DNA from 4 places in the Pantoea trifolii genome. Region 4 is predicted to be linked to each of the others. Evidence: predicted binding sites of a transcription regulator. Region 4 holds the regulator's gene; each other region holds the start of a gene.
The links. Region 4 encodes LexA, which represses DNA repair genes until DNA is damaged. Its sites were predicted from a motif close to TNCTGTATGTACATACAGNA; they were not measured.
Positions count from the first base shown of each region.

Region 1: NQH49_RS06815 (DNA translocase FtsK 4TM domain-containing protein) is a predicted target of LexA. The motif match lies at 2,607-2,626, and genes of this name have one in related genera.
Region 2: umuD (translesion error-prone DNA polymerase V autoproteolytic subunit) is a predicted target of LexA. The motif match lies at 1,849-1,868, and genes of this name have one in related genera.
Region 3: sulA (SOS-induced cell division inhibitor SulA) is a predicted target of LexA. The motif match lies at 1,847-1,866, and genes of this name have one in related genera.

Region 1 is NZ_JANIET010000001.1:1,471,978-1,479,512, reverse strand. It holds gene NQH49_RS06815 (DNA translocase FtsK 4TM domain-containing protein) at 1-2,545, opposite strand, end outside; gene lrp (leucine-responsive transcriptional regulator Lrp) at 2,665-3,159, opposite strand; gene trxB (thioredoxin-disulfide reductase) at 3,679-4,644, shown strand; gene cydD (heme ABC transporter permease/ATP-binding protein CydD) at 4,790-6,559, shown strand; gene cydC (heme ABC transporter ATP-binding protein/permease CydC) at 6,559-7,535, shown strand, end outside.
Region 2 is NZ_JANIET010000003.1:38,836-46,370, forward strand. It holds gene NQH49_RS23125 (YdgH/BhsA/McbA-like domain containing protein) at 245-460, opposite strand; gene umuD (translesion error-prone DNA polymerase V autoproteolytic subunit) at 1,947-2,396, shown strand; partial or broken gene NQH49_RS23140 (Y-family DNA polymerase) at 2,405-2,506, shown strand; gene NQH49_RS23145 (cupin domain-containing protein) at 2,977-4,149, shown strand; gene NQH49_RS23150 (SDR family oxidoreductase) at 4,305-5,045, opposite strand; gene NQH49_RS23155 (alkene reductase) at 5,065-6,195, opposite strand; gene NQH49_RS23160 (type 1 glutamine amidotransferase domain-containing protein) at 6,267-6,947, opposite strand; gene NQH49_RS23165 (TetR/AcrR family transcriptional regulator) at 7,040-7,535, opposite strand, start outside.
Region 3 is NZ_JANIET010000001.1:1,544,886-1,552,420, reverse strand. It holds gene yccS (YccS family putative transporter) at 1-1,041, shown strand, start outside; gene NQH49_RS07100 (TfoX/Sxy family DNA transformation protein) at 1,038-1,664, opposite strand; gene sulA (SOS-induced cell division inhibitor SulA) at 1,887-2,378, shown strand; gene ompA (porin OmpA) at 2,729-3,796, shown strand; gene matP (macrodomain Ter protein MatP) at 3,870-4,337, opposite strand; gene NQH49_RS07080 (AAA family ATPase) at 4,391-6,253, shown strand; gene fabA (bifunctional 3-hydroxydecanoyl-ACP dehydratase/trans-2-decenoyl-ACP isomerase) at 6,321-6,839, shown strand; gene rmf (ribosome modulation factor) at 6,906-7,073, opposite strand; gene pqiC (membrane integrity-associated transporter subunit PqiC) at 7,345-7,535, opposite strand, start outside.
Region 4 is NZ_JANIET010000001.1:377,494-385,028, forward strand. It holds gene plsB (glycerol-3-phosphate 1-O-acyltransferase PlsB) at 1-2,273, opposite strand, end outside; gene NQH49_RS01675 (diacylglycerol kinase) at 2,401-2,769, shown strand; gene lexA (transcriptional repressor LexA) at 2,875-3,489, shown strand; gene dinF (MATE family efflux transporter DinF) at 3,626-4,948, shown strand; gene NQH49_RS01690 (CsbD family protein) at 5,113-5,325, shown strand; gene zur (zinc uptake transcriptional repressor Zur) at 5,400-5,918, opposite strand; gene NQH49_RS01700 (conjugal transfer protein TraF) at 6,370-7,535, shown strand, end outside.

The DNA of each region.
Region 1 (7,535 bases), 1.1 Mb from region 4:
TGGCCGCATCTTTCATATCAGTAACCACTTCGGTCAGCAGATGCGGAATGCCTTCGTAGACTGACAGCTCAAGCATTTTCGGGTCGATCATGATAAAGCGCACTTCTTCCGGCGTGGCTTTATACAACATGCTAATGATCATGGTGTTAACGCCCACCGATTTACCGGAACCAGTGGTACCGGCAACCAGTAAGTGAGGCATTTTCGCCAAATCAGCCACAACCGGCTGGCCAGCAATGTCTTTCCCTAATACCACTGCAAGCGGTGACGGATTTTCACGGAATTTAGGACAATCCAGCACTTCGCGCAGATAAACTGTTTGACGATGTTTATTTGGCAGTTCAAGCCCGACATAAGGCTTACCTGGAATGACTTCCACCACGCGCACGGCAACCGCTGACAGTGAACGCGCCAGGTCACGCGATAAGTTAGAGATACGTGAAGCTTTAACGCCTGGCGCTAAGTCGAGCTCAAAACGGGTGATGACCGGCCCAGGCGAAATACCTACCACTTCCGCCTTCACACGATAATCAGCCAGTCGAGCCTCAACCAGTCGCGCCGTTTGCTCCAGCGCAAACATATCCACCGGCTCTTCTTCTGCCGGTGGTGACGTGAGCAGATCCAGCGTTGGCAGCGGCGTAGAAGGTTTTTCCAGTGGCTGTTCATGGCGAACCAGGAACGGATGGAACAAGCTATCCTGTGCTGGCGCTGCAGGTTTCACTGGTGCAGGCGGCGCAGAATAGGCTTCCTGTTCCGGTGACGACCACGGGCTAGATTCAGCACTTAATGAAGGTAATGACGCAGGCTCCGGCGCAGCAGGTTGCTGCCACTGCGCGGGTTCTTCCGGCTCTGGCGTTGCAGAGATCGTAAATAGCGGCTCGCTTGGGCTGTCGTCGACCAGATCTTTCATTGGCGAAAAATCAAACGCAGACGAGGTATCCAGATTAAAGACCGGCGCTTCTTTCACATCAGATTCGTTATAGCGTTGCTGCTGCTGAATGGCGAACTGACGTGCCAGTTGAGCCTGCTGCAATGCATCCTCATCTTCAGGCTCAGACGCGCCCTGCCAGCTTTCACCGTAACGATTCTGCTGCTGTGATGCGAAGGCTTCACGCAACTGCGCCTCTTGCAGCTCAACATCATCCTCCTGAGGAGGAACGCTGTAAGACGCGGTGACTTCCGGCTGTTGCTGCTCAGCATCTTTAGCCTGCTCTTCCGCCATACGCTGCGAAGGCAACTTGATACCGTACGACGCTAACTCGCGTCGAGTTGGCAACTTAACCTTATTCGGACGCGGCAATTCTGGGCCAATGCCCTGCTTCACCTGCGGGTTGTAATCACGCTCAGGCACGATATCGAAAGCAGGCGAATAAGCAGCTGTTGAAGATGCTGCTTTTACTGCTCCCGCAGCCAGTGAAGCGGCGGCGACACTGTTTAAAGGCGCTGAAGATGAAGCGGCATCCTGCCAGTTGCCCATACTTGGGCCTTCATCGTCATCAGCCGGCGAAAACGGCGAAGGTGCCGGTTCATTTGGCATCTCGAAACGATAGAGCGGCGTAGAAGGTTGCGCGATCGGATCGGGCGCCGCAGCGACAGGCTGTGGAACCGACGTTGGCTGGGCAGCAGATTCTGCAACGCGCGGCATCGCGACGGGTTCTGCAGGTGCACTTGTCCCAGGCTGCGCGACGGCTGGGCTTTGCTGTGCGGCTTGCGTGGTAACCGCAATCGCAGCAGCAGTTGCCGCACTGGCCTTCGCCAGCAGCGGATCGTCGCCCAACTCTGCAGCAACGGGTTCGCTGATCTTGCGCGGTTTGGCTAACAAGACATCGTCTTCTTCATTTGCAGGCTGTAAAGCAGGCATTGAAGGCGACGCCTCATCAGCCTGCTCTTCGTCGTCGTATTCTTCTTCCTGCCAGGGTTCATCATGGCGTGAACGGTTGCTGGCAAAGGTCAGAACACCCATCACCACGCCACCGATCTTCTCGGCAATCGTCAGCCATGACCAACCGGTGTAAAGGGTGATCCCGGCAGCCCAGACGCACAGCAGCGTTAAGGTGCCACCAGCCGAACTGAACCAAGGTGCCATTGCATTGCTGACCAGGCTGCCAATGACGCCGCCGGAAGCAAAATACCAGATGTCATCTACGTTGAGCGCCGCAAGACCACAGGTTGTTACCACCAGCGCCAGTACGCCAATCAGACGTAAACCCACGGCAAAGTAGTCGATGTAATCCTGGCGATCGCGTTGGCGGAAGGTGATCCAACACAGACCAATAATGACGGGAGGAATGGCGTAAGCCATCACGCCAAAAATGAACAATAGCGTATCGGCCAGCCATGCGCCGACGCTACCACCCAAATTATGGATAGGTTCGTGCCATGCGGTTTGTGACCAGCTTGGATCTGAAGGGTTAAAACTAACCAGCGACACCATCAAATAGATGGCGAACAAGGCCACAAGAATGAGCAACGCTTCCAGCAGACGACGTCCACTGCTCAGCGGTTGTAACGAAACATCTTTATCTTCTGTATATTCCTGGCTCAAGAGAACTCTCCAGGTGCCTGTAAATTAAGAAGGCAACAACGCCGGGCATGCCCGACGCTGGTCCTGTATGAATTCACAGGAGTGTACCGAAATCCTGCAAGCTTTGCACCTGCCCTGCACTACCGGGTTTTGATCACCAGACGATTGCTCTGTTTGACCTCTTCCATCACCACGTAAGTACGGGTGTCGTTTACGCCCGGCAGACGCAGCAAGGTTTCGCCCAGCAGTTTACGATAGGCGGACATATCCGGTACGCGGGTTTTCAGCAGGTAGTCAAAGTCACCGGAAACGAGGTGACATTCTTGAGTTTCCTCAAGTTTTTGCACAGCGGCGTTAAATTGCTCAAACACATCTGGTGCACCACGATTCAGAGTAATCTCAACGAAAACCAGCAATGAAGCATCCAGATAATGGGGATTGAGCTGCGCGGTGTAGCCCAGAATGAAGCCTTGACGTTCGAGGCGGCGTACGCGCTCAAGACAAGGCGTTGGCGATAATCCAACACGTTTGGAAAGCTCGACATTGGAAATTCGACCGTCTTTCTGCAGTTCATTCAGAATATTTCTGTCGATACGATCTAAATCTTTTCCGGGGCGTTTCTTATTGTCTACCATTATTATTGTCTCTCTTAATTCCTTCCCTTTACCTGCCACACCCTGAAAACGCTCATTGTTCAGGGCCTTACTGAAGTGAAGACCATAAGCCTGTGCAGTAACGCGTCCATCCGTATGACGCATGTTGTCTGTCCACATCATGCGTCACTACCAATGTCAGGCTGAGTTTATTCGGCTAAAAAGGCCAAAACAGAAATGAAATTCTGTTTTGAATCGCTAAATATTCTCTGCTTCTCCCAATGTTTTCGCAAAAGCGCAGGCGATTGTCAAAGTAAAACATCCAAATTCAGTACAAGATGCCAGATAGAGTTCTGGGTTGCTGTTTTTAAATGAGAATTTTTATGCTGCTGCACCACTAATTGCCGAGCATTGCCCCCTTTTGGCGCAACGCGCGTGCAAAATTTACACTCATCGTCTACGCCGCTCGCAGTGATTGTTAACAAAATTGCTGAAGCCTTTTTTTGCGACGTTAATTTCCCTACAATCAAAAACTATGTTGTCAGAAAAATTGAGGAACGCATGAGTACGGCCAAACACAGTAAGCTGCTCATTCTGGGCTCCGGCCCTGCCGGTTACACTGCTGCGGTATATGCAGCGCGCGCTAACCTGAATCCGGTATTAATCACCGGGCTGGAAAAAGGGGGTCAGCTCACCACCACCACCGAGGTGGAGAACTGGCCAGGCGATGCAAACGATCTGACCGGTCCAGCGTTGATGGAACGCATGCAAGAGCATGCTGAGAAATTCAACACCGAGATCATTTTTGACCACATTCATACCGTCGATTTGCAGAACCGTCCGTTCCGTCTGGTCGGCGACAGCGGTGAATACACTGCAGATGCCTTGATCATCGCAACTGGCGCCTCAGCGCGTTATCTCGGTCTGCCATCAGAAGAAGCGTTCAAAGGCAAAGGCGTATCTGCTTGCGCGACCTGTGATGGTTTCTTCTACCGCAACCAGAAAGTTGCCGTGATTGGTGGAGGCAACACTGCCGTTGAGGAGGCACTTTACCTGGCTAACATTGCCGCTGAAGTGCATCTGATTCACCGTCGCGACAGCTTCCGCGCGGAGAAAATCCTCATCGACCGTCTGATGGAAAAAGTGCGTAATGGCAACATCGTGCTGCACACCGATCGCACGCTGAACGAAGTGGTCGGCGATCAAATGGGCGTGACAGGCTTGAAACTGCTTTCTACCAAAGGTGAAGCGGCGGAATCAATCGATGTCGCTGGTCTGTTTGTTGCTATCGGCCATAGTCCAAATACCGCAATCTTTGATGGTCAGCTGGATTTAGAAAATGGCTACATCAAAGTGCAGTCTGGTTTGCATGGTAACGCCACTCAAACCAGCATCCCAGGCGTGTTCGCTGCCGGCGATGTGATGGATCATATTTATCGCCAGGCCATTACCTCTGCCGGTACCGGCTGTATGGCTGCGCTGGATGCGGAACGCTTCCTTGATGGACTGGTTAAAAACGATAAGTAAGTTGTTAATAACCTGATCATAATCGCCTAAAGGCGGCCAGTTTTGGTCGCCTTTTTTGTTACCTGCGTGCTACAGTTCACGCGCCCGACATTGCTGGGTTTTCATCCGGGATTCACATCTCTTTTGAGTTACCAAACGGCATCGCATGAACAAATCACGGCAACAAGAACTTCTTCGCTGGCTCCGTCAGCAACGTCATCACGGTGCGCGCAACTTGCGTGTGGCTTCGCTGTTGGGTTTTGCTGGCGCACTGGTCATTATCGCCCAAGCCTGGTTACTGGCTTCACTGCTGCAAAATCTGGTGGTCGCGCAACAACCTCGCGCCTCACTGCTCACCGATTTTCTGTTGCTGCTGCTGTGCTTTGTCTTACGTGCTGGATTGCATTACGCCCGCGAAATGGCAGGACATCGCGCTGGCGTCGCCATTCGCCGTACGCTGCGTCAGCAGGTTCTGGATCGCCTCAATGTGCTCGGTCCCGCCTGGATTCAGGGTAAACCCGCAGGCAGTTGGGCTACGCTGCTGCTCGAACAAATCGAAGAGATGCAGGAATACTACGCGCGCTATTTGCCACAAATGTCGCTAGCTGTCTTCATTCCGTTAGCTATTTTGATCGCCATTTTCCCGATTAACTGGGCGGCAGGATTGATTCTGCTGGTGACCGCGCCACTGATTCCTCTGTTTATGGCGATGGTTGGTATGGGCGCGGCGGATGCCAACCGCCGCAACTTTGTTGCTCTCGCAAGGCTGAGCGGTGATTTTTACGATCGTCTGCGTGGACGTGAAACGTTGCGCCTGTTCTATCGCGGCGCGGCAGAGCAAGAGGCAATTGCCGCCAGCACCACCGATTTCCGTCAACGCACCATGGAAGTGTTGCGCCTGGCGTTTCTCTCTTCCGCCGTGCTGGAGTTTTTTGCCTCACTGGCGATTGCTGTCGTCGCGGTCTATTTCGGTTTCTCTTACCTTGGCGAACTGAATTTTGGTCATTACAGCACCGGCGTAACCCTGTTTGCCGGTTTCCTGGCATTAATTCTGGCACCTGAATTTTTCCAGCCGTTACGCGATTTAGGCACTTTTTATCACGCCAAAGCGCAAGCGATTGGCGGAGCTGATGCGCTGGAACAGTTTCTCCGTGAAAGTCCCGACCCAACCATAGAACACGCTTCTCGCGAGCTTTCCCTCACGGCACCGCTTCATCTTCATGCTCAGGATTTGGTGGTAATGACCGCCAGCGGTGAAGCGCTGTCTCAATCACTAAATTTTACTCTCGACGCCGGTAAACGCGTGGCGTTGGTAGGACAAAGCGGCGCAGGGAAAACCGCGCTAATGAACGTCTTACTGGGTTTCCTGCCTTATCATGGTTCGCTGCAGATCAATGGACAGGAGCTCCGCGATATTAGCCGTGATAGCTGGCAAAAACATATCGCCTGGGTTGGCCAAAATCCCCATTTACCCGCGCAAACGCTGCGTGAAAATCTGCTGCTCAATAGCCGCATTGATGACGCTACGCTCATGTCGGTTCTACAACGCGCGGGCGTTGATGAGTTTTTAGATCGTCTGCCACAAGGATTAGAAACCGTTTTAGGCGATGGTGGCGTGGGCCTTTCCGTTGGGCAGGCGCAGCGTATCGCCGTAGCGCGTGCCTTGCTTAAACCCGCACAACTGCTGCTGCTTGATGAGCCCGGTTCCGGACTGGATAGTCAGAGCGAGCAGCATGTCATCAATGCCTTGCAACAAGCAGCCACTCAGCAAACCACGCTGATGATCACGCACCAACTTAACGAGCTCGCGAGTTGGGATGAAGTGTGGGTGATGCAGGCGGGGCAACTGGTGCAACAAGGCCATTGGCAGGAGCTGATTGAACAAGATGGACCACTGCGGGAAATGGCGCAGCATCGTCAAAAGGAGATCGTGTAATGAACAATTTATTGCCTTTCCTGCGTCTTTTTAGCCGTCATCCATGGCGTTTAGGGCTTGGCGTTGTTCTTGCCATCGTCACCTTGCTTGCCAGTATTGGACTGCTGACCTTATCCGGCTGGTTTCTCGCCGCCTCTTCGCTGGCGGGCGTAACAGGACTTTACACGTTCAACTACATGCTGCCCGCTGCCGGCGTGCGCGGCGCAGCGATCACCCGCACGGCCGCGCGTTATTTTGAGCGTCTGGTGAGCCACGATGCCACCTTCCGCGTGCTACAACATTTGCGCGTGTTTACCTTTGGCAAACTTATCACCCTCGCGCCAGAACAGCTGGCTCGTTTTCGTCAGGGTGAATTACTCAACCGCTTTGTCAGCGACGTCGATACACTCGATCATCTCTACCTGCGTGTGCTCTCGCCGTTAATTGGCGCAGCCGTAGTGATTGTGGTGGTCACCTGCGGTTTGGCGCTACTGGATGTACCCTTAGCTTTGCTGCTCGGCGGCATTATGCTACTGACGCTGTTGCTCATGCCGCCGCTGTTCTGGCGGCTTGGCACTTCAGCCGGACACCAGATTGCCCAGCATCAGGCCAGCTGGCGCATGCAGTTGACGCACTGGATTACCGGCCTGTCTGAGCTGAAAATTTATGGCGCTGCAGATCTGTGGCGCGCCCAGCTTGATAAAGAAGAACTTAACTGGCAACAGGCGCAACGCAGGCAACATCGCCTGCAGGCGCTGGCGCAAAGCCTGCTACTGGTCATCAGCGGCACGACGGTGACGCTGTTGTTATGGATTTCCGCCAATGGCGTGGGGGGAAACAGTACACCAGGCGCATTTATCGCGCTGTTTGTGTTTTGCGGACTGGCGGCATTTGAAGCGCTGACCCCGGTTGCCGGTGCGTTTCTGCCACTGTCGCATGTGACCAGCGCCGCTAAGCGGGTACAGGAAATCATTGAACAGCCCGCTGCGATACATTT
Region 2 (7,535 bases), on a different contig from region 4:
ATTGGGAGTCGTTGGAGTGTTAAAATGCCATTACTTCAACAGATTAAACGGGTTGCTTAACACTCAGCTTGAGTTTTATAAGCCCTTTGAACTTTACACGATTCAACATTCTTATTTTATGTCACGAATCCTGAGGTTGTCATATTCCGGCTATAACGCTTAGTAAGACATTTAAGCTAGTTAAGATGCGAAAAAGGCCGCCCATAGGGCGACCTCTTCCGGCACTTCCTTTTGCGACCATCTGTTATTTATAAAGCTCAGCGGTCATGTGAACAACGTTGCCGTTGCTGGCTTCAAGAATTTTGTACTGCTGACCCTGCTGCTGAGCCTGTGCAGCGATTTTCGCTTCAGCACCATCAAGTGTCAGGGAAGTAGCTGTAACCCTTTGCGCGAAGCTCGCTGCTGACATCAGTGAAAGAGCGGCTACAGCGGCGATAGACATTGCTTTGATAGTTTTCATGGTCATATTCCTTAGTGTGTATGGTTGAAAGCTTGTTCGCTTTCGATGGGATAATAATAACCATTGTTATCATTGCAATATTAACAATAAATGCTGATATTGTGATCGTGCTAACTATCGCGCTGATAGGCATAACTTATAAATACGTCTCAAAGCACTACAATGAGTGACCCACACAGATCATTGACCGAGGATTGATGCAGAGCCCTCCACTCGTTCCACGCCTGCTTTCTGACGTTCGATCAGGATTGAAATCTCGTACCATAAGATGGCATGACAAGGAATTATCCCTGGCCCAATGCTTCACGTAAATGCCTCAGACAGCTCCTAGACGGCTTTGGTAATAGTGACTGAAGTTAAAAGCATGTCGTTATCATCAGTCGCCACATATCAAGATAAACAGAGCGAATGGACTGATGATGTACTGTTAATGGGTATGCGCGAACACTATCCTGAGAATGAACTCAACTCTATGGTGGGCATCATCCTTCACATCAATCGCACTGATGCTGAGCACTGATGATGAAAAGTTTCCAAGCTAGACGGTTTAGATTTAAAGCTAAGAGGATGAGAAAATGCTACTGGATAAGCTGAAAGCCCTGGAATGCAGCCTTCATGGTGAGAAACGTCATGATCGCAACTGGTTAGAACAACGACTTCATCCTGATTTTTGTGAAATCACACGCTCGGGAATATCGGTTAATCGTGCTGAGACGTTAGCATCGTTAGTCCAGGAAAGAGTTGCCCCTATCATTATCAGCGATGACTTTCAGCTCATAACCACGACAGAGTGCAGCGCGATACTGCACTACAGAACATTTGAGAGTAACGGCGCCAAAGCTTCACTACGCGCGTCATGCTGGGTTCGCTCATCAGAAGATGTCTGGACGCTAATATTCCATCAGGGTACGCCCGCAGCAGGATCTGCGTAAGGGAGGCATCACAAGAACACACAAAGGTGGTTTTGTACTTAGACGATTATTTCAGGAAAAGAAAATCAACTGCCACCATCAAACCTATAGTGAGTGCGACGAAAGCCGCCCCTGTTGCGAAGGCATGTTCTGTAGCCTGCCCTTCCTGCCGGAGGTCACGAAACCGAACAGCGCCGATTTCTCGTTGGCTGCTACTCCCCTGCCCCGATTCGTGTGTCCCGCAATTGCTCACCACCCTTTAAAAAATAGACTTTTTAACTCCGGATACTTTCCTGATCCTACTGCGCTGTTCCTTAGAACGGTCACGGTCTAGCCTAATTTATAGGAGATAATCATTGGCCAAGCAGATACCACGTATCGAAATGTAAAAAAAAAGATCACTACCATCAGCGATCTGCGTACTCATCAGACTTTCTACCGCATCACTCCTCTTGCCAGATAAACTCCCATCCTTAATACTGTACATATAAACAGTGTTATTTGGGAGGGCCTTTTATGTACGACAAGCACACAACAGCAATGATTTTTAGGACTTTATATCGGAGTGCCGAGCGATGAAACCGGCCACTTACGCGAGCGGATTAACGTTTCTCTGGGCACCAAACTATAGTCCACCGCTGAAAATCCCCTTGTTTGCTGACGCTTGTTCAGCAGGATTTCCCTCCCCTGCTCAGGACTATGTTGAGTCGGAACTCGATCTCAATGAGTTATGTATACGTCGGCGTGCTTCCACTTTCTTTGTACGTGCCAGTGGCAGCAGTATGGAGGAGCTTGGATTATTTGATGGCGACGTCATGGTTGTCGATCGCGCTGAAGAAGCTAACCATAACGATATCGTTATTGCCGAAGTCGCTGGAGAGTTCACTGTTAAGCGTTTGCAGTTACACCCTCGCCTGGCACTATTGCCGATGAATCCGGCTTACTCCGCGATCTATCCAGATGAACTACAGCTTCTTGGCGTTGTTACCTGGTTTTTTAGCAGCACAAGAGCCCGTAGGAGGTAAACATGCCAATGTTTGGATTGGCGGATGTTAACTCATTTTATGCCAGCTGCGAGGCTCTCTTTCGTCCAGACTTACGCGGTAAACCCGTTGTCGTTCTTAGTAATAATGATCTGAGTGGTGAGAAATGTTAGTTAATTCTATTCTGTTAAGATAATTTTATTCTTGATGGTGGGTAACAGAATATCATTCCGACTAACAGCAACTCATTAACACTGACTAAAGCTACCAGGGAATATTGGACAGAAGAGAAATGCACAGGACAAATGCGAGTATATTATTTGAAACCAAGCGAGATGACTGGTGCCCATAAAGAAGAATCACTCTTTTTTATTAACGCGACAACTCTTCACTTGCTCTTGATGAGAGTTCAACAATCAGAGTTTGAAAGTAAATACGGTGAAAATAAATCATCAAAATTAAACGAAAGTAAAACAAACCATCCATTTAGAAAGACGATTAAAAATCGTTTAAATATTGTTTATAATCATTGCTATTTTGTAACATTAAAACATTAAGTAATAAACAATTCATCACCAACTTAGACGAGCGGGACTATTCTTAATTTTTAAGGAGAACCTCAATGTTAACACGTCGTGATATGTTAAAAATGTCTGCCGCCGGGGCAGCAACCATTGGTCTAACTGGTGCCGCTATTAACAACGCAGTGGCAGGTGATCATCGTAATATAGTTCCGCCTACCACTTATAAGCCGGATAATAATGCTAAAAGCGTCTATAAATACAAATTTTCAGACAGTGAAAAGCGTAGTCTGCCCGGTGGGTGGGCGCGTGAAGCCACGGTTAATCAATTTCCTATTTCCGAAGGCATATCCGGCGTAGATATGACATTGGAGGCCGGAGCCGTAAGAGAATTGCATTGGCATGCAATTGCCGCTGAATGGGCTTACATGATTTCCGGCAAGGCCCGCATCACCATTATTGATCCAGAAGGAACGTCAGAAGTTGCCGACTTCGGCGAGGGTGACGTCTGGTATTTTCCTAAAGGCTACGGCCATTCTATTCAGGCATTAGATGGCGGCGCCCACTTTATTTTAACGTTTGATAACGGTCATTTCTCCGAGTTCGGTACATTTAGCATCACTGACTGGATCGCCCACACGCCTAAAGAAGTATTAAGTAAGAGTACAAATTTACCCGCCTCCATCTTTTCCAAAGCCAAACAGGGTGAAGCTTATATCGTGAACGGTCATGTTCCCCCCGTTCTTCCATTGCCACGAGATAATGGTGGCAGGGATGATTCACCACTTAAACACCACTATCCTATGATGAGTGAACCACCATTTTTCGAAAGTGATGAAGGTAGTGTACATATCGTTTCCTCGAAAGAATTCCCTATTTCCCAGACAATTACCGGTGTCATTGAGATAATGAAACCTGGTGCAGTAAGAGAGATGCATTGGCATCCAAATGCAAATGAGTGGCAATATTATATTTCGGGCAAAGGGCGAATGACAGTTTTCAGCTCGCATGGACACGCCGAAACGGCTGAATATGAGACCACTGATGTTGGCTATGTTCCACAAGGATATGGACATTACATTGAGAATATAGGCGATGAGGATCTTAAAGTTTTGGTTGTTCTTGATAATGGCATCTATCAGGATATTTCACTTTCAGATTGGCTGGCGAAAACCCCTGCGTACGTGCTGGCAGACAATTTTAATAACAATGAAGCCGACTGGAAAAGCAGGCCTGCAGAGAAGCTAGTTATCTCAAAAGGTGCTGTTAAGTAAGATCGTTATTAATCGTGTAACGGCCCTGCGCATCCAGGGCCGTAATAGCGTTCGGGAGAACACTCTGTACACTTCTGACACATAACGGCCCCATATTTAATTGCTGAAAAAAGCACGTGACTCAGGGCCTGCTGATATTCTTTAATTTCTAAGTCTCAGAACTCTTGACGAGTCGGACGTAGAACAATTTCATTAATATCAACATCTGCCGGTTGTTCAATGGCAAAAGCGATTGCACGGGCAACAGATGCTGCAGGTATAGCTTGTTTATAAAACGCCAAAACATTTTCTGATGCCGTGCCGGATGTAGAGTATTTCAGATCACTTTCTACTGCGCCGGGCTCAATTGACGTGACGCGGACCTTATCTCCAACCTCTTGCCTTAAACCTTCTGAAATTGCCCTCACGGCAAATTTTGTGCCCGAATAGACCGTACCGCCGGGTGCAAATACCTTAATACCTGCGACTGAACTCAGATTAATGATATGCCCACTCTCTTGTGCCAGGAAACGAGGCAACGCGGCGGCGATACCATAAAGCGTGCCTTTCAAGTTGACATCAATCATGGCGTCCCATTCGTCAGTATTGACCTCTGACATCGGGCGGATAGGCATCAGACCTGCATTGTTAATGAGAACGTCAAGTCTTCCAAAATCTTTGATAACGGCTGATACTACGGACTCAACTTGATGCTTATCAGTAACATCAAGCGAATAACCTCTGACATCCCCACCGGCGCGGGTAATTTCCTCAATGATTTCTTCTGTTTTTGATTGTCTGCGTGCTGCGATTGCAACCTTAGCACCACGACTGGCAAGGAGCCGAGCAACCTCAGCACCGATCCCTGTATTACCGCCAGTGATTAAAATAACTTTATTTTCAATTCCATTGTTCATGATATGCCCCTTAAATTTTTTAACGCTGCGCGTTGTAAACCGGATAATCAGTAAAACCTTCACCCGTCCCGCCATACAGCGTGGCGGCATTAAGATCGTTAAATGCCCAACCGTTCGCTATGCGTTCAGGGAGATCAGGGTTGGCGATAAATGGACGACCAAATGCAATAAGATCGGCCAACTGCTCCTCAACCATCCGGGCACCACGTTCTGCTGTGTATCGACCGGCATAGATGATGCGTCCACTAAATTTCGCGCGGATCTCACGGCGGAACGCTTCGGGTAAGTCGGGGGCATTTTCCCAGTCGGCTTCGGCTATAGACACATAGGCAACACCGGCGTTTTCCAGGATTTTTACCGCTTCGACGTAGGTCTTATGCGGATCACTTTCAACCAGGCCGATATAGACGCGGTCTTCATCTGTGCTTGAAAATAAAGGCGTGAAGCGGACGCCCAGACGGTCTGGCCCTATTGCATGAGTGATAGCCTGAACAATTTCATCCAGAAACCGCAGTCGATTTTCAATAGAACCGCCGTATTCATCCTTACGCTGGTTTGCATGCTCTGAAATGAACTGATTAACCAAATAACCATTCGCAGCATGGATCTCGACCCCGTCAAAACCTGCACTGATGGCATTTTTCGCCGCCTGGGCATATAAATTCACGAGGTCTTTAATTTCTGACTGGGTCAGTTCGCGAGGAATTGAAGGGGCAACCAACGTGCCCGTACCCGGCCCTGTCTCAATAAAAGCCTTTGCTTGTTCAGCCTGAATCGCTGAAGGAGCCACGGGGGCACTTTCTTCTGGTTGCAGTGCGGAATGAGAAACGCGTCCCACATGCCAAAGTTGTGCAAAAATAATCCCCCCTTCGGCATGGACCGCGCGGGTCACTTTTTTCCAACCCTCAATGTGTTGCTCAGTATAAATTCCCGGTGTCCAGGCATAACCTTGTCCACGAGGCTCAATCTGAGTACCTTCCGTGATCATGAAACCTGCACCCGCGCGTTGACGGTAATATTCGGCCATGAGGTCGGTGGGCACATTACCTGGTTGTTCACTTCTTTGGCGCGTCAGTGGGGGGAATACAATGCGATTTTTAAGGGTATAAGGACCAAGCTGAGTTGGCTCGAATAAGGCTTTATGATTCATAAGGATTTTCCATGAGTGATCATCGTAAGAGGTGACGGGTGGGCATCCTGTCACCTTCACTTCGTCAACAGTTATGCACCCAGCAGCTTAATCAGCTGGGCTGCTGCTGCTGCCGAGGACGTTGGGTTTTGCCCGGTGATGAGCAAGCCATCGCTGACCACATAAGAACTCCAGTCCGCCCCTTTCGAGTAAATCCCGCCTTTGGCAATCAGCTCATCTTCTACCAGGAAAGGCACAATCTGCGTCAGGCCCACGGCTTCCTCTTCGCTGTTCGTAAAACCGGTGACCTTACGGCCTTCTACCAGCGGTTTTCCCTCCGGGGTTTTGACGTGGCGCAGCACGCCAGGCGCATGGCAGACCAGAGCGACGTGTTTGTTTGCCGCCAGGAAGGCTTCGATAAGGGCGATGGAGTGTTTATCTTCGGCCAGGTCCCACAGAGGGCCGTGACCACCCGGATAAAAAACGGCGTCGTAATCAGCTTGTGAAACGCTGTCGAGGCGAACCGTTGACGCCAGGTGTGCTGTTGCTTCAGCGTCTGCCTCGAAGCGGTGGGTCTGTTCGGTCTGGAAGTCAGGCTCATTACTTTTTGGGTCTAACGGCGGGTTACCGCCTTTCGGTGAAGCCAGCGTAATTTCCGCGCCTGCGTCTTCGAAGGCGTAGTAAGGTGCGGCCAGCTCTTCCAGCCAGAAGCCGGTTTGGCGGCCGGTGTCGCCCAGCTTGTCGTGTGAGGTTAAGACCATCAGAATTTTCATCATTACTCTCCTGCATTTCAAAATGATAGTTGGATTAGACCGGTCGTATATTAAATGGGTACAGAAACAGCTCTATACTGAGTACCCCCTTGCTAGGGGGTAATATGAATAATTTTTCTTGTCGTGAGCAGCGCTGAATCAAACGGGCCAGTATTTCGAACAATCTTGACCATGACGCTTGCACCGACCCAAAGCTGGTAGAGGCTTTCTGCCACGGTGCGAGGTGTATCGTCAATAGTGAGAGACCCCTCGGCTACGCCCGTTTCTAACGCTTCCGCCAAACGCGAGATTATCCCTGAAGTGCCTGCCTCTAGCGTTAAGCGCATCGTGTCCGAAAGATCGGCAACTTCAGCGCCTAATTTCACGGCAAGGCACTTCCCTTGACACTCAGAGAACGACTGAGATTCACGCCACTGCTGCCAGTAGTTCATCAGCCGCTGAGCCATATTGAGACCTGGCTGGCCCAGTGTCCTGTCGATATCGGCGAGATAATCATCAAAATAGTGTGCCAGCATGTCTGCGCCAAAAGCTTCTTTCGAACTAAAGTAATGATAGAAAGAGCCTTTAGGCACACCAGCATCTTTGAGT
Region 3 (7,535 bases), 1.2 Mb from region 4:
CATCTGTCACGCGAAGGGCTCAGCGGCTGGGCGGATATCCGCTTACGCCTGAGTCGCCATCTCAGCCCACAATCGGCCCTGTTCCGCCATGCAGTGCGTATGTCGCTAGTGCTGTGTGTTGGCTACGCCTTTATTCAAATCACCGGCGTCGATCGCGGTTACTGGATCTTGCTGACCAGCCTGTTTGTCTGCCAGCCCAACTACAACGCCACCCGACGACGCCTCGCATTGCGTATTGGCGGCACCTTAGCCGGCGTTGCCATCGGCCTGCCGGTATTGTGGCTGGTGCCCTCAATTGAAGGTCAGTTGGTGCTGATTGTACTGAGCGGCGTGCTGTTCTTCGCCTTCCGCCAGATTCAGTATGCGCAAGCCACTTTGTTTATCACTTTGCTGGTTCTGCTGTGCTTCAACTTGCTCGGCGAAGGATTTGAAGTGGCGCTGCCGCGCGTGGTGGATACCTTACTGGGCTGCGGACTGGCGTGGCTGGCCGTGGCCTTTGTCTGGCCAGACTGGCGTTTTCGCAAAATCACCGCCGTCGCCGATCGCACACTGGATGCGAACTGTCGCTATCTGGATGCGATTATGGAGCAATATCACCAAGGCAAAGACAATCGTCTCGCTTATCGCGTGGCACGCCGCGATGCGCATAATGCCGATGCCGAGCTGGCGTCAGTGGTGTCAAACATCAGTGGTGAACTCAAGCTACAACAGCCGCTACGTGAAAATGCGTTTCGACTGCTATGTCTGAACCACTCCTTCCTCAGCTATATCTCCGCACTGGGAGCGCACCGCGCACATCTCGCGGATGCTACTTTACTGAACTTACTGGATGACGCAGTCTGCTTCATTGAAGATGTGCTGCAGATCGACCGGGTTACGGATACTCAAGCCACTGAGATGCAGCAGGCGCTAATGCAGCGCATGAACGAGATGAAAAACAGCCCGGATACACGCGCACCATTAGTGATTCAGCAATTGGGCTTGTTAGTCGCGCTGCTGCCTGAAATTGCCCGTCTACGCCGTACTCTCATCAATGACTAAAGCGATTGATGCTCCGCCGCGTGCTGGCGGAGCATTTTTAGATACCAGGTGTAAAGCTCTTGCCTGATGGCGCTGGGTAACGCCGCTTCATGATGTCCTGATATTGCACCTTCCAGCGCCAACAGCGTTTTTAACCCAATGTGCTTATTCACCGCGCGTAGTTTCAGCCAGCTTTGTCGCGAGCCTGTTTCACACAGCAATTGCACCGAACTGATCCCTACCTTATGCAGCATCAGCTCCAATCGCAGGCTTAAATTCGGCAGATCTTTCAAACGCAGCGAGACAAGTCTGGTCGCTGCTTCGTCCTGTGCGGCACGCAGAGAACATGCTGACAGCTGCAATAACTGTTCAGGGTTTTGCCACAATTGCGTATCCACTTTGAAGTAGCTCAGTGTCACCGGCACGCCACGCTTACGGTACACTAGCGGTTCCAGTGAACGCTGTGCGTTATAGACGTGAAGCGCCTCGCTAGCTCGAAGATAGAGTGCATCCTCATTGATATACGCAAAAATCACCTTCTCAACAGTCAGTGCATAACCACCAAATTGCGTGCGCGATTCAATTTTACCTAATGCCGCCAACTGCGCTTTCGATTGTTCAACTACCGGGTTATATCTCTTCATAACGCCCCCTTCAATGGATTCCATGCGCGGGAAATTTCCTATAAAAGCTCGCAGATTCATCTGGTTAGAAGATAAAAAAAACGATTTAGCTGTTCAATGAATAAAAGCAGACGGGAGGTATCTTGTGCAGAAATTGCGAGGCGTTTTCAGAAATTGAGGTTGATCTTTATCCAGGAAGCCATTACTGTACATCCATACAGTTCATTACTGAGTGATTAAATTATGCGTACTCATTTCTCTGGCTCTGCTGACCGTTCACATCGTTTCGCTTCATCCAGCTTAGCGCAACCTTCGCTGGGTGGAATCACTGAACTGCGCTCCAGCGAACAACCTGGAATGATGCAACTTATACTGCTGCCGGTACTGAAACAGCTGAGCGAGCAATCGCGCTGGCAGCTGTGGCTCACTCCAGCGCATAAGTTGAATCGTAGCTGGATGCAGCAGTCAGGATTGCCGTTAGAAAAGAGTATGCATATCACCGAATCTGAGCGTTTTAACACCGTGGAAAGTATGGTGAAGGCATTACGTACAGGCAATTACAGCGTGGTTCTAGCCTGGATTCCGTACGAATTGAGCGATGAAGAGCGTCTAGAATTGGAAAAAGCCGCGGCAGAAGGTGAAGCACTCGGTCTGATTTTGCGTCCGCAGGGAGGTCAATACGCCCCTTCCAGACAACCTAACTCCGCAAAAATTCCGTCTGAATTGTTTCATTAAGTAAATTCCAGGAATTTTCTCAGCATTTTTTTTGCATAAGTTGCATCTAAGCTACTGATTCTTTTCCCGCCAGCTATGACAATGGCTTAGACGCTTTTTTGTTTTCTAATACCGAAGATTTAGCCAGGTGATTTGTTAAAATGTGTGTATAAATCGCTGTTTTTTTGCTGCCCGGCGTCACATCATACTTGTAAGTTTCCAATCTCGTTGTAGACTTTAGCTCGCCAGGGTGCTCAATAACCTCCGTTTTTTCGGTAGAGTCAAAAGCGAGCGTTTAGACCCGGCGAAGGATTAACACAAAGAGCAACCTTTTTGCTCATTGCCTATTTGGATGATAACGAGGCGCAAAAATGAAAAAGACAGCTATCGCAATTGCAGTGGCACTGGCTGGCTTCGCTACCGTAGCGCAGGCCGCACCTAAAGATAACACCTGGTATACCGGTGCTAAACTGGGCTGGTCTCAGTATCACGATACTGGTTACTACGGTAACGGTTACGCGAACAACGACGGTCCAACTCACGAATCACAGCTGGGTGCTGGTGCATTCGCTGGTTACCAAGCTAACCCGTACCTGGGCTTCGAGCTGGGCTACGACTGGTTGGGCCGTATGCCTAACAAAGGCAACGTGACCAATGGCGCGTTCAAAGCACAAGGCGTTCAGCTGGCTGCTAAACTAAGCTACCCAATCACCGAAGACTTCGATGTCTACACCCGTCTGGGTGGTATGGTATGGCGCGCAGACTCTACTCAGAACACCGATGGCGTTCGTCACAGCGACCACGACACCGGCGTTTCTCCGCTGGCTGCTGTTGGTGTTGAATATGCGCTGACCAAAAACTGGGCGACTCGCCTGGACTATCAGTGGGTTAACAACATCGGTGACGCAGGTACCGTTGGTACACGTCCAGACAACAGCATGCTGAGCGTCGGCGTTTCTTACCGTTTCGGTCAGGAAGATGATGCAGCGCCAGTTGTCGCTCCGGCTCCAGCTCCAGCGCCAGTTGTTGAAACCAAGCGTTTCACTCTGAAGTCTGACGTTCTGTTCACCTTCAACAAGGCAACTCTGAAGCCAGAAGGTCAGCAGGCTCTGGACCAGCTGTACAGCCAGCTGAGCTCAATGGATCCGAAAGACGGTTCTGTTGTAGTACTGGGCTTCACCGATCGCATCGGTTCAGAGCAGTACAACCAGAAACTGTCTGAGAAACGCGCTCAGTCTGTAGTTGATTACCTGGTATCTAAAGGTATCCCTTCTAACAAGATCTCTGCACGCGGTATGGGCAAATCTAACCCAGTTACTGGCAACACCTGTGACAGCGTGAAAGGCCGCAATGCCCTGATCGACTGCCTGGCGCCAGACCGTCGCGTTGAAATCGACGTGAAAGGTATCAAAGACGTTGTAACTCAGCCACAGGCTTAAGTTATCACGCAGTAAAAAACCCCGCTTAGGCGGGGTTTTTTTATGGCTGAATGTAATGAGAACGAAAAGAACTCTACTCTTTTTCCGAACCACCATTCCTAAGGATCGCCCGAAGATCTTGTTTCAGCGTAGACATCTGGCTGGCATACTTCTCTTTGCGTTCAGCATCTTCAATCAACTGGACGATAGTTTCTGACAGCGTATTACTGCGACGCTGCGCCAATCCCGCCAGTCGCTGCCACACCAGATATTCCAGATCGATCGATTTCTTACGCGTATGTTGATGCTCGGCATTAAAGTGACGCTTACGGCGCGCACGTATCGTCTGCTTGAGACGATTCTCCAAATCAGGATGAATGTGCTGGGCGATCCACTCGTTAACCTCAACCGGGCTGTTTTCCATCGATAGCAGCGTATCAACCGCAGCTTGCGCCGCGCTAAGCTCAAGATGACGGGTGATCAGTTCACCCTCCCGATGCTTTTTCACCAGGTATTTCCACTTCCATCCACTTTCAAGATTTTCGAGTTGCTGGTATTTCATCGGAATCTCATCGTGATCACGTAACAAACTAAGAATAACAGCTTTTTTCCTGGATGCAGCAAGGAAAAACATGTTGCAGCCGTCACAATCCGGGCCGGAACTCCGCCGTGATTAACCGGGTTGATTCCTGTATAATCGCGCTTTTCCTAAATCAGACTAATGCGAATATTTTGACCAGCACTCAAATTACGTGGCAAGCCCTGCAGCCGGATAGCGACCGCTACCAATCCATTTTCTCGAACGTCTCACTGGAAGATTGCGATAGTCTTGCCGCGGTTCAGCCGCGTCTGCTGAATGCGCTGGCGCATTTGCATCATCAAACCCTGGGTTTCCCACTGCTGCTGTTGCGCAGTCAGGAAAACAGCGATTACCTGGCCTGCATCGCCGATGCAGCGCAACGTTTCCAGCCGGATGAGATTGCTCTCTACGGTGGTGACTATCATGTGATGGGCGATAACGTTAGCCTGCTCGCGCCAACCGATATCAATCGCCCGTTCACCAGCCAGGGCGGCGTGCATTTCGCCGACTGGATTGAAGCTGAGCAACTGTTCGGTTGCGTACGTCAATATAAAGACCGTGTGCAGCCTGAACCGGGCCTACTGCATCGCGCCAATGGCGGCACGTTAATACTTGCGGTCAATACTTTGCTGGCACAGCCGCTGTTGTGGCTGCGTCTGCGTAAGTGCATTGAGCAAGGTCGCTTCGATTGGTATTCACAGGATGAGCGTCAACCGCTGCCCGTCGCCATTCCCTCGCTACCGCTGCAACTGCGTCTGGTACTGTGTGGCGACCGTGATGCACTGGCCGCCTTCCAGGAAATGGACGTCGAAGTTCATGAGATGGCGCTGTACAGCGAATTTGAAGAGAGCTTACAGATTCTCGACGAAGACGACATGACTTCATGGTGCCAGTGGACGCTAACACAAGCTGAACAAGCTGGGTTAGCCCAGCCTGAAGCGGATTTCTGGCCATTGTTGATCACCGAAGCGGCACGCATGACCGGTGATCAAGACACCTTACCGCTTTGCCCACGCTGGCTTCGTCGTCAACTACAGGAAACGGCGCTGCATGGCGACAGCATCAATGCCGAAGCGTTGAAAGAAGCACTGGAAGCACGCCAGTGGCGTGAAGGCTTCCTCGCCGATCGCATGCGCGATGAAATCCTGCTTAATCAGATCATGATTGAGACTGAAGGCGAAGTGGTCGGCCAAATCAATGGCCTTTCGGTGGTTGAGTTCCCGGGTCATCCGCGTCCGTGGGGCGAACCTTCACGCATTACCTGTGTGGTACATCCCGGCGATGGCGAATTCACCGATGTAGAGCGCAAAGCTGAGTTAGGTGGCAACATTCATGCAAAAGGCATGATGATCATGCAAGCCTATCTGATTGCCGAACTGGAGCTGGAGCAACAGTTACCCTTCTCGGCTTCGCTGGTGTTTGAACAATCCTATTCTGAAGTGGATGGCGACAGCGCCTCGCTGGCCGAGCTGTGTGCGTTAATCAGCGCGCTGGCTAATCAACCGGTTAATCAGCAGATTGCGGTAACTGGTTCAGTGGATCAGTTTGGTAACGTGCAGCCCGTCGGTGGCCTGAATGAAAAAATTGAAGGCTTTTTCCACATCTGTAACTCACGTGAACTGACCGGCAAGCAGGGTGTGATTTTCCCTGCCAGTAACGCGCGCCATCTCAGTTTGAATCAGGACGTAGTGGAAGCGGTTAAAGCCGGACAATTCCATCTTTGGGCCATTGAGAGCGTAGATGAAGCGCTGCCGCTGCTGACCGGCATTGTTTGGCAGAGTGAAAGCGGCGAATCACTGCTTAGCACCATTCAGGAACGCATTACCCAGTTGAACCAGCAGGAAGCTCGCCTGCGTCCATGGCCATTACGTTGGCTCAACTGGTTCAACCACAGTTGATAAGATTGCTCAGCGTACAACTGTTCGCTAATATTCGGGCTTCACTAAAAGAAGGCATATTGAGAACATGGTAGATAAACGCGAATCCTATAGTAAAGAAGACCTGGTTGCCTCGGGTCGCGGCGAACTGTTTGGCGAAAATGGACCGCCGCTTCCATCCAACAACATGTTGATGATGGACCGCGTGGTCAAAATGACTGAAGACGGCGGTAAATTCGATAAAGGTTTCGTAGAAGCCGAACTGGATATCCGCCCCGACCTGTGGTTCTTTGACTGCCACTTCATTGGCGATCCGGTGATGCCGGGTTGCCTCGGCCTTGATGCGATGTGGCAGCTGGTTGGCTTCTACCTCGGCTGGCTGGGCGCAGAAGGTAAAGGCCGCGCATTAGGCGTAGGTGAAGTGAAGTTCACTGGACAAGTCCTGCCTACCGCGAAGAAAGTGACCTACAAAATCCACTTCAAGCGTGTGATCAACCGTAAACTGGTGATGGGCGTAGCAGATGGTGAAGTCTTTGTTGACGGGAACCTGATTTACTCTGCTACGGATTTGAAAGTGGGTCTGTTCAAAGACACTTCCGCTTTCTAATCCTTCCAAACGAAAACCTCCGCACGCAGCGGAGGTTTCTTCCATAATGATAGACATCCAGCAGTGCTAGGCCACCGCTGACCTGTCCTCCATGGCTTGACGCCAACCTCCCAACCAGTGAGACCGTGCATCGATCAATTGATAAGGGCATATCTCTTTTGAACGCCCTGTAATCCCGGCTTGGTAGCCTCGTGAATGTGCTCGTTCCAGGCGGTCTCTCTTCTGTCTCTTCATGCCTCGTTTCCCTCATTTTTCAGGTCTGGTGGAATCTGGGTGGAAAGAAAGAGTGGCGATATAATGTTCAACCACAGTAATGTTCTAACCCGATGCAGAAGAAAGGTCAATGCGCAAAATTCACGCCAATGTCATGTTTTTGACGTTAAAGTGCCATGTAGAATTGTCAGTGGAATGTCTATCTGGCTGATTAGGCAATAAAAAAAGCCCCTGATTTGACTGCGATCACACTACAGCAAATCAAGGACTTAGCATAAGCATCGAACAAATCTTAATTTAGCGAAACGACACTATTTGCGATTTGTTGCGCCGTTTGCTGCCAGCCGAGAGCCAGAGTACGCACCAACGCATCATAGCCATCTTCAGTTTGCGGCAGCGTCAGATTAAAGCCATGTTTGATTAGGCGCCCTTGATGCTGCAGTAACCATTCGCCACTCACCACCACTTGCCCATCGTAACGTC
Region 4 (7,535 bases):
GTGAATACCGCTTTATCAAAGAACTCGGGTGCGTTGATACCGTGCAATACAGAAAGGCGTTGAGCCAGGGTGCGGCTCTCTTTCTCCAGCGTGCCACGGTTGATGGCCGGTTTCGCGCTGAGGATAGCGAAGGTAATCGCGAAGCGCTGAAGCGTCTCACGAATACCCGCCGCCAGCAGTTGCAGCGAACGGTGACGTGCCGGCGTCATTCTTAGTTGACCATCCTGCAAGGTGATCAGGCCCTGGCGCGCCATCTCTGCACAGAGTGCGTTAAGTAGTGCAGGCAACTCCGCCTTGTCCCAGCGTAAGAACAACTCGCTCTTTAGCATCGGATATACCAGGCTCACCTGACGCAGCAGCTCTGCTTCGCTGATTTCACGATGTTGCTGCACGATGGCGGCAATCAACGATGGCATCACTAACATGTGATGAATGTTGTTGCGATAGTAGGTCATCAGCACTGCCTGCTCGCGCGGCAGAATGATAATGTCGCCAATGCTGTCTTGCTCGGTCTCGAACTTGTTCATGCCCATCGCGTGGTCAAGCAGCGCTTCGGCGCTCATATCGGGCACCGTGGCTTCCGGTGAATAAGGCACGTTGCGCAGCAGTTGGGTGTAGCACTCTAACTGCTCAATCAGCTGTTCGCGGGTTAATGAACGCTGACGTGACGCCAGCAGCGCAGTCACGCACAGGTTCATGGCGTTGGCCGCACCGGCTTCGTTAATGCGCACCATCAGCTTCGCCGCAATGTCATTCACAGCAGGTGTCATCCACGCAGGGCGTTGCGGTTCGATAGGATCAATCGCATCCCGCCATTCCGGCACGTTTTTGTTCAGGTAGTTCATCAACGGCAGCGGTTCGCCGAAGTTAACGTAGCCCTGACCAAGATTGCGCAGCTTACGCAAGCCGCGCACCATCTGCAGGAAGCTCTCTTTCTCTTTGGCCGCGCCACGCAGCTCTTTGGCATACGTGCCCACTTCCATCACGTGCTCGTAACCGATGTAGATCGGCACGAAGGTGATAGGACGACTGCCGCCGCGCAGCATCGCCTGCAGCGTCATCGACAGGGTGCCGGTTTTCGGATCCAGCAAACGGCCGGTACGCGAACGTCCGCCTTCCACAAAGTATTCAACGGAGTAACCACGGCTAAACAGCTCGCCGAGATATTCACGGAACACGGTGGAATAGAGTTTGTTGCCCTTAAAGGTACGACGAATAAAGAACGCGCCCAGGCGACGGAAAATCGGGCCGGCTGGCCAGAAGTTCAGGTTGATCCCCGCAGCAATGTGCGGCGGCACCAGGCCTTGATGATAAAGCACGTAGGAGAGCAGCAGATAATCCATGTGGCTGCGGTGGCAGGGCACATAGACAATCTCATGACCATCCTGCGCCAGCTGACGCACGCGCTCACCGCCATGCACGTTGATGCCCTGATACAGGCGGCTCCAAAGCCAGCCCATCACGCGGTCGGTGACCTTAATTGCCTCGTAAGAGAAGTTCGCCGCCACTTCTTCCATCATTTCGATGGCGTTCTGCTGGGCTTTCTCATGCGAAATCTTTTTGCTGCGTGCTTCATCTTCTACCGCTTTTTCAATCGCTTTGGACTGTAAAAGCTTGTTGAAGAGATCCTGACGTGCAGGCAGACGCGGGCCGACCGCTGCCAGACGTTGGCGAGCAAAGTGAATGCGCGCTACGCGAGCCAGCTTCTGTGCAATCGACTTATCAGTACCGTGTTCGGTCGCCATCTGGCGTAGCGAAACGGTTTGCGAGAAGCGGACAAAGCTGTCGCGGCCATGCCACAAAATGGCGAAGAACTTCTGCACGCCATTCAGCACGCGCAGATGCGGCGTGGATTCACCGGATGTTTCACGTCCCGGCGCGCGACCAAACATCACCGCGACCGGCAGCATTTGCACGTCGAGTTGCGGGTTGCTGCGGTGCAAATCCAGATAATCGTGGAACAGCTTCACCGATTCGGGATTGGCCACGAAATAGGGAATCACGCGTGGGCCATCGTGGATAAACACGTGGCGCGGCAGCAGGGTGCCATCGATCTCCAGCGGAGCCAGCGGATCGGGCAGATCATGTTTCAGGCATTGAGCACGCAGCGTGAGCAGGTCAGCCTTTGAATCATAAGGCAAAACATACATCACCGGACGTGTAGGATCGATCCCATGTTCAGAAACGGGATCGGTCGGAATGACCTTACTTTTTACCAAAATAGAGAGTGGTAAATTCAATAATTTGTAATAGAGTTTACGCCAACCTGACATAGACAACTTTAAGCCTCTTGTTAGCAAAGCGCGGCAAGCATACCAGAAAGCGCAGCGAAGGTCTGTGGCTCTGCCGCCTCAAACTGCCCACTCATTGACGTCAAAATAGTTCAAGGGTTCCATAGACATGGCAAATAACGTCACCGGTTTAGTAAGAATAGTGAAAGCAGCCGGTTATTCCTGGCAGGGCCTGCGTGCCGCATGGCAGAACGAAGCCGCATTTCGGCAAGAAGCTGTCGCCGCGTTGGTGGCCATTCTCGTAGCCTGCTGGCTGGATGTAGATACCCTCTCCCGCATCTTGATGATTGGCTCGGTAGTGCTGGTTATCATCGTTGAAATCCTTAATAGCGCTATCGAGGCGGTGGTCGACCGCATTGGGCAGGAACAACATCCGCTCGCGGGCCGCGCCAAAGATATGGGATCGGCCGCCGTATTGCTGACTATCTTACTGGCTCTGTTCGTCTGGATCGCGCTGCTCTGGACGCATTTGAGATAGGGATTCCAGATTCATCAAACCGCTGATTTTTCCCTCTGTTACGGTTTTCATTTCGCGAATACCTGTATATACTCACAGCGACTGTATAAACAACCAGGGGGCGGGATGAAAGCGTTAACTGCACGGCAGCAACAGGTCTATGACCTGATTCGCGACCATATTAACCAGACGGGCATGCCGCCAACGCGTGCGGAAATTGCTGCGCAACTGGGTTTTCGCTCGCCCAATGCTGCTGAAGAGCATCTGAAAGCGCTGGCGCGTAAAGGCGTAATTGAAATTGTTTCCGGCGCATCGCGCGGGATTCGTTTACTAATGGAAGAAGAACCAAGCGAAGGGTTGCCGCTGATTGGTCGCGTCGCTGCCGGTGAACCCTTGCTGGCGCAGGAACATATTGAAGCCCACTATCAGGTGGATGCGAATCTGTTCAAACCGAGTGCCGATTTCCTGCTGCGCGTGAGCGGCATGTCGATGAAAGATATCGGCATTATGGATGGCGATCTGTTAGCCGTGCATAAAACGCAGGAAGTGCGTAACGGCCAGGTTGTCGTGGCGCGCATTGATGATGAAGTCACCGTGAAACGCTGGAAAAAGCAGGGCGCGATTGTCCATCTGCTGCCGGAAAACACCGATTTCCAGCCGATTGTCGTTGATACCCGTGAGCAGTCGCTAACCATTGAAGGTTTAGCTGTCGGGATTGTACGCAACGGCGAGTGGCTCTGATCAGTTTCTGATCCTCCCCAACTGCGGCGGTGCGAATTTGCGCTGACCGCAGTCTGCTGTTTTACTTCTCTGTGACTCTTTCTGCGGCTCACGCTGGCGCCATTACGCTGATTACCGCACACAACGGAATGGGCTGATGCAGCTGTTTTCCTCTTCAGATAAAACACTCTGGCGGCTAGCGCTGCCGATGATCCTGTCAAATATCACCGTCCCGTTACTGGGCGTGGTGGATACCGCCGTTATTGGTCATCTCGATAGCCCGATTTACCTCGGTGGCGTCGCCGTGGGCACAACAGCGACCAGCTTCATCTTTATGCTTCTGCTATTCCTGCGCATGAGCACCACCGGATTGACCGCTCAGGCATTTGGCGCCAATGACAAAACCGCGCTGGCGCGCGCCTTAACGCAACCGCTGCTGATTGCCCTGGTTTTTGGCGTGCTGTTTATGGTGCTGCGAACGCCGGTAAGCAGCCTGGCGGCAGCTTTAATGGGCGGCAGCCCGGAAGTGCAGCAGCAGGCGCAAATATTTATTGAGATTCGCTGGCTGAGTGCCCCCGCAACCTTAGCCAATTTGGTGATTCTTGGCTGGCTGCTAGGCGTGCAGTATGCGCGCGCACCGATGGTGCTGCTGATCATCGGCAATCTGGTGAATATCCTGCTTGATCTGCTGTTCGTCCTCAAACTGCATTGGGGTGTGGCTGGCGCGGCGGCGGCCACCGCGCTGGCAGAATATGTCACGCTGGGCGTGGGTTTGTGGATGGTGGCGCGCGTGCTGAAGATGCGCGGTATCCATTTTACTCTGCTTAAAAGCAGTTGGCGTGGCGATGCGGCGCGGCTATTCCGCCTCAATCGCGACATCATGCTGCGTTCTTTGATGCTGCAAATTTGCTTCGCGTCACTCACCATCCTTGGCGCGCGGATTGGCCCGGATGTGGTGGCGGTCAATGCGGTGCTGTTGATGTTTCTCACTTTTACCGCATACGCGCTGGATGGTTTTGCCTATGCGGTTGAAGCCTGTTCGGGTGAAGCGGTTGGGGCCAAAGATCGCAGTAGGCTGTTGCTGATTTGGCATGCGGCTTGTCGGCAGGCTTGCTTCGTTGCAGCAATCTTTGCGCTGATTTATGCGTTCACCGGTCCGCAGATTGTGGCGATGCTGACGTCACTGGAAGCGCTACGCGAGATGGCCGATCGCTATCTGATTTGGCAAGTGATTCTGCCGCTGATTGGCGTCTGGTGTTATTTGCTGGATGGCATGTTTATCGGCGCGACGCGCGGTCGTGAGATGCGCAACAGCATGGTGATAGCGGCAATCGGCTACGGTCTAGCGCTGCTCACATTGCCATGGCTCGGTAATCACGGTTTATGGCTGGCAGTGACGGTGTTCCTGGCGTTACGCGGACTGACGCTGTGGCTGATTTGGCGCGGTCACTGGCTGCGCAATAGCTGGTTCAACGCCTGAATAAGCGAAGCGTAACCTACAGATTAATCTGTATTTCTCTGCAAACTGCGAAGCGGCTACTACAATTACCTTATACGGCGCACATGAGTAGCGCGTTGTCTGGGTATATCGCCAGCTAAGCAGGCAATATATCTATCTCACTCAGGATGTAGTGGAGGATTATTATGAACAAAGACGAAGCGAGCGGAAACTGGAAGCAGTTTAAAGGTAAGTTTAAAGAAAAGTGGGGCAAGCTTACCGATGACGATATGACGGTGATCGAAGGTAAACGCGATCAGCTGGTCGGTAAAATCCAGGAACGCTACGGTTATGCAAAAGACCAGGCCGAACAAGAAGTTAAGGACTGGGAAAGCACCAATAAAGATTACCGCTGGTAATTGCCCCTGAGGAAGATGCTCCTACCCGCCAATCATTTAGCGTAGTGATTGGCCCGGCACAAGGACGTGCCTCTCTATTTTCTTACCCGTTTTTTTCCCTCAACCTGATGATCATGCTCGCAGCTTTCATGATGCGTGCAAGCCGCCACTTCTGCGCAGCTCTCACACAGGCCATGTGCCTCAATCACGGTATGACGCAAAGAAAATCCCGCCTGATCCGCTAACCCAGCAATGGTCTTTTCAACACCATGAGCATGTTTTTCAGTCACTGCCGCGCAACCGTCACACACCAACATCACTGAAGTATGTGCCGGCTCATCAAAATGATGACAAACCACATAGCTGTTATTCGACTCAACGCGATGAATAAATCCCTGTTCCAGCAGGAAATCCAGCGCACGATAAATGGTAGGCGGTTTAGCTTGCGGTTCACTGACGCGCAGCTGATCCAGCAAATCGTAAGCGCTTATCGAACCATTCTGCTCTGCCATCAAGCGCAGCACTTCGGCGCGCTGAGTGGTGAGGCGCACGCCGCGATCAAGGCAAAGTGATTCAGCCTGGGTAAGAAGTTGTTCTGGCGTGAGGTTTGACATAAGCATTCTCCGGGTTGCAGGTGATGTTATTTTATCACACAAATTTTTACGCTGCTGTGATTGCTTATTTTCCTTAAACTCCTGCAGAAAACTCCCACCAATCAATCGATTATCCTTCCTGTTAACCCAACAACATTGTTGCAACCATTATGTCTGAAAAATCCGTCCAGCCAGACAGCGCAACGGCTACAAGGATTTTGCTTTGCAACTCACCGGGTTAGCGTATAAGGTTCAAAAGGTCTTAAGTAATTTCTGGTATCAATTTATTCACTGTTAATTTTTCTGCATATAAACACAGCAGAATGGTGCTTACGCATCCAATTCTGCGAATAGCAGTGCTATTTCCTTTTAATTCACAGCAATGAAGCGTTAGCCAGGGTTCAGAATGGCGGCTAACTAAACTTTCAGTCGGTGAGTGATTCAGCGACATTTCAAAGGTGATGGCAGGCTCATGGCGAAGACATTATTCAGGCACAAAAAAGTAGCTTATCTTGTTGGTTTGAATGCAGTATTTCTTTCTTCCTCAGCTCTGGCAGCAGGTACATGGTATGACGCGCGTAACGATGCGATGGGCGGTACCGGCGTAGCCTCTTCCACCTGGAGTTCCGCAGTGCTGGCTAACCCAGCATTGATGACCAAGGCGCAGCCTGAAGACAACGTTAGCATCATTCTTCCATCAGCCGGTGCACAGGTTACCGATAAAGACAAATTGATTGATCGCGTCGACGACATTACCGATACCGTTGATCGTTATCAGGATGAGCTTCGGGACTTTTCTCTCGAAGATTATTTAAATGGCTATCCAGAGGTGAAAGCTGCTGCGGGTGATATGGCTAACCAGCTCAGTCAGTTACGTGGTAATAAAGCCCATGCTACCGCAGGTGTAGCACTAGCCGTCACTGTTCCAAATGAAACCCTACCTTTTGCCTTTATAACTAAAGCGTACGGTACCGCATTGGTACGTGCCAATGTGGCAGACAGCGATATCACTTACCTTCGCGGCATTTCAGATGGCACTATTCCTCTGACGCCGGGCGCTGAAGATAACTTGCGCTCCAGCGCCAATGGGCTGGCGGCTTTGATCACCGATTATGGTGTGTCAGTTGCGCATGAGTTCTCGATTGCTGGCCATCCAGTTTCTGTCGGCGTGACGCCAAAGCTACAGAAAACCTGGCTGTATAACTACACCGCGAGTATCTACAACTACGACAAGAGCGACATTAACAGCAGTCGCTATCGCAGCAGCGATACCGGTTTCAACGTGGATGCTGGCGTTGCAACGGATTTCGGTGAGAACTGGACCTTCGGTGTGACTGGGCAAAACCTGATCTCGCGCGATATCGACACCAAAGAGGTGAACGGCTACCGCGATACTTACCAAATTCGTCCACTGGTTACGACCGGGCTTTCCTGGAATAGCGGGCCGCTCACGTTGGCCGGTGATGTTGATCTAACTGAAACTAAACGCTTTAAATCGGAAGACAGCAGCCAATATGCTGGCGTAGGTGCGGAGTATCGTGTGCTGGATTGGCTGGCGCTGCGTGCCGGTTATCGTGCCGATCTGAAGTCGAACGATACTGACGTGTTCACCGCCGGTTTAGGTGTGTCACCGTTCAA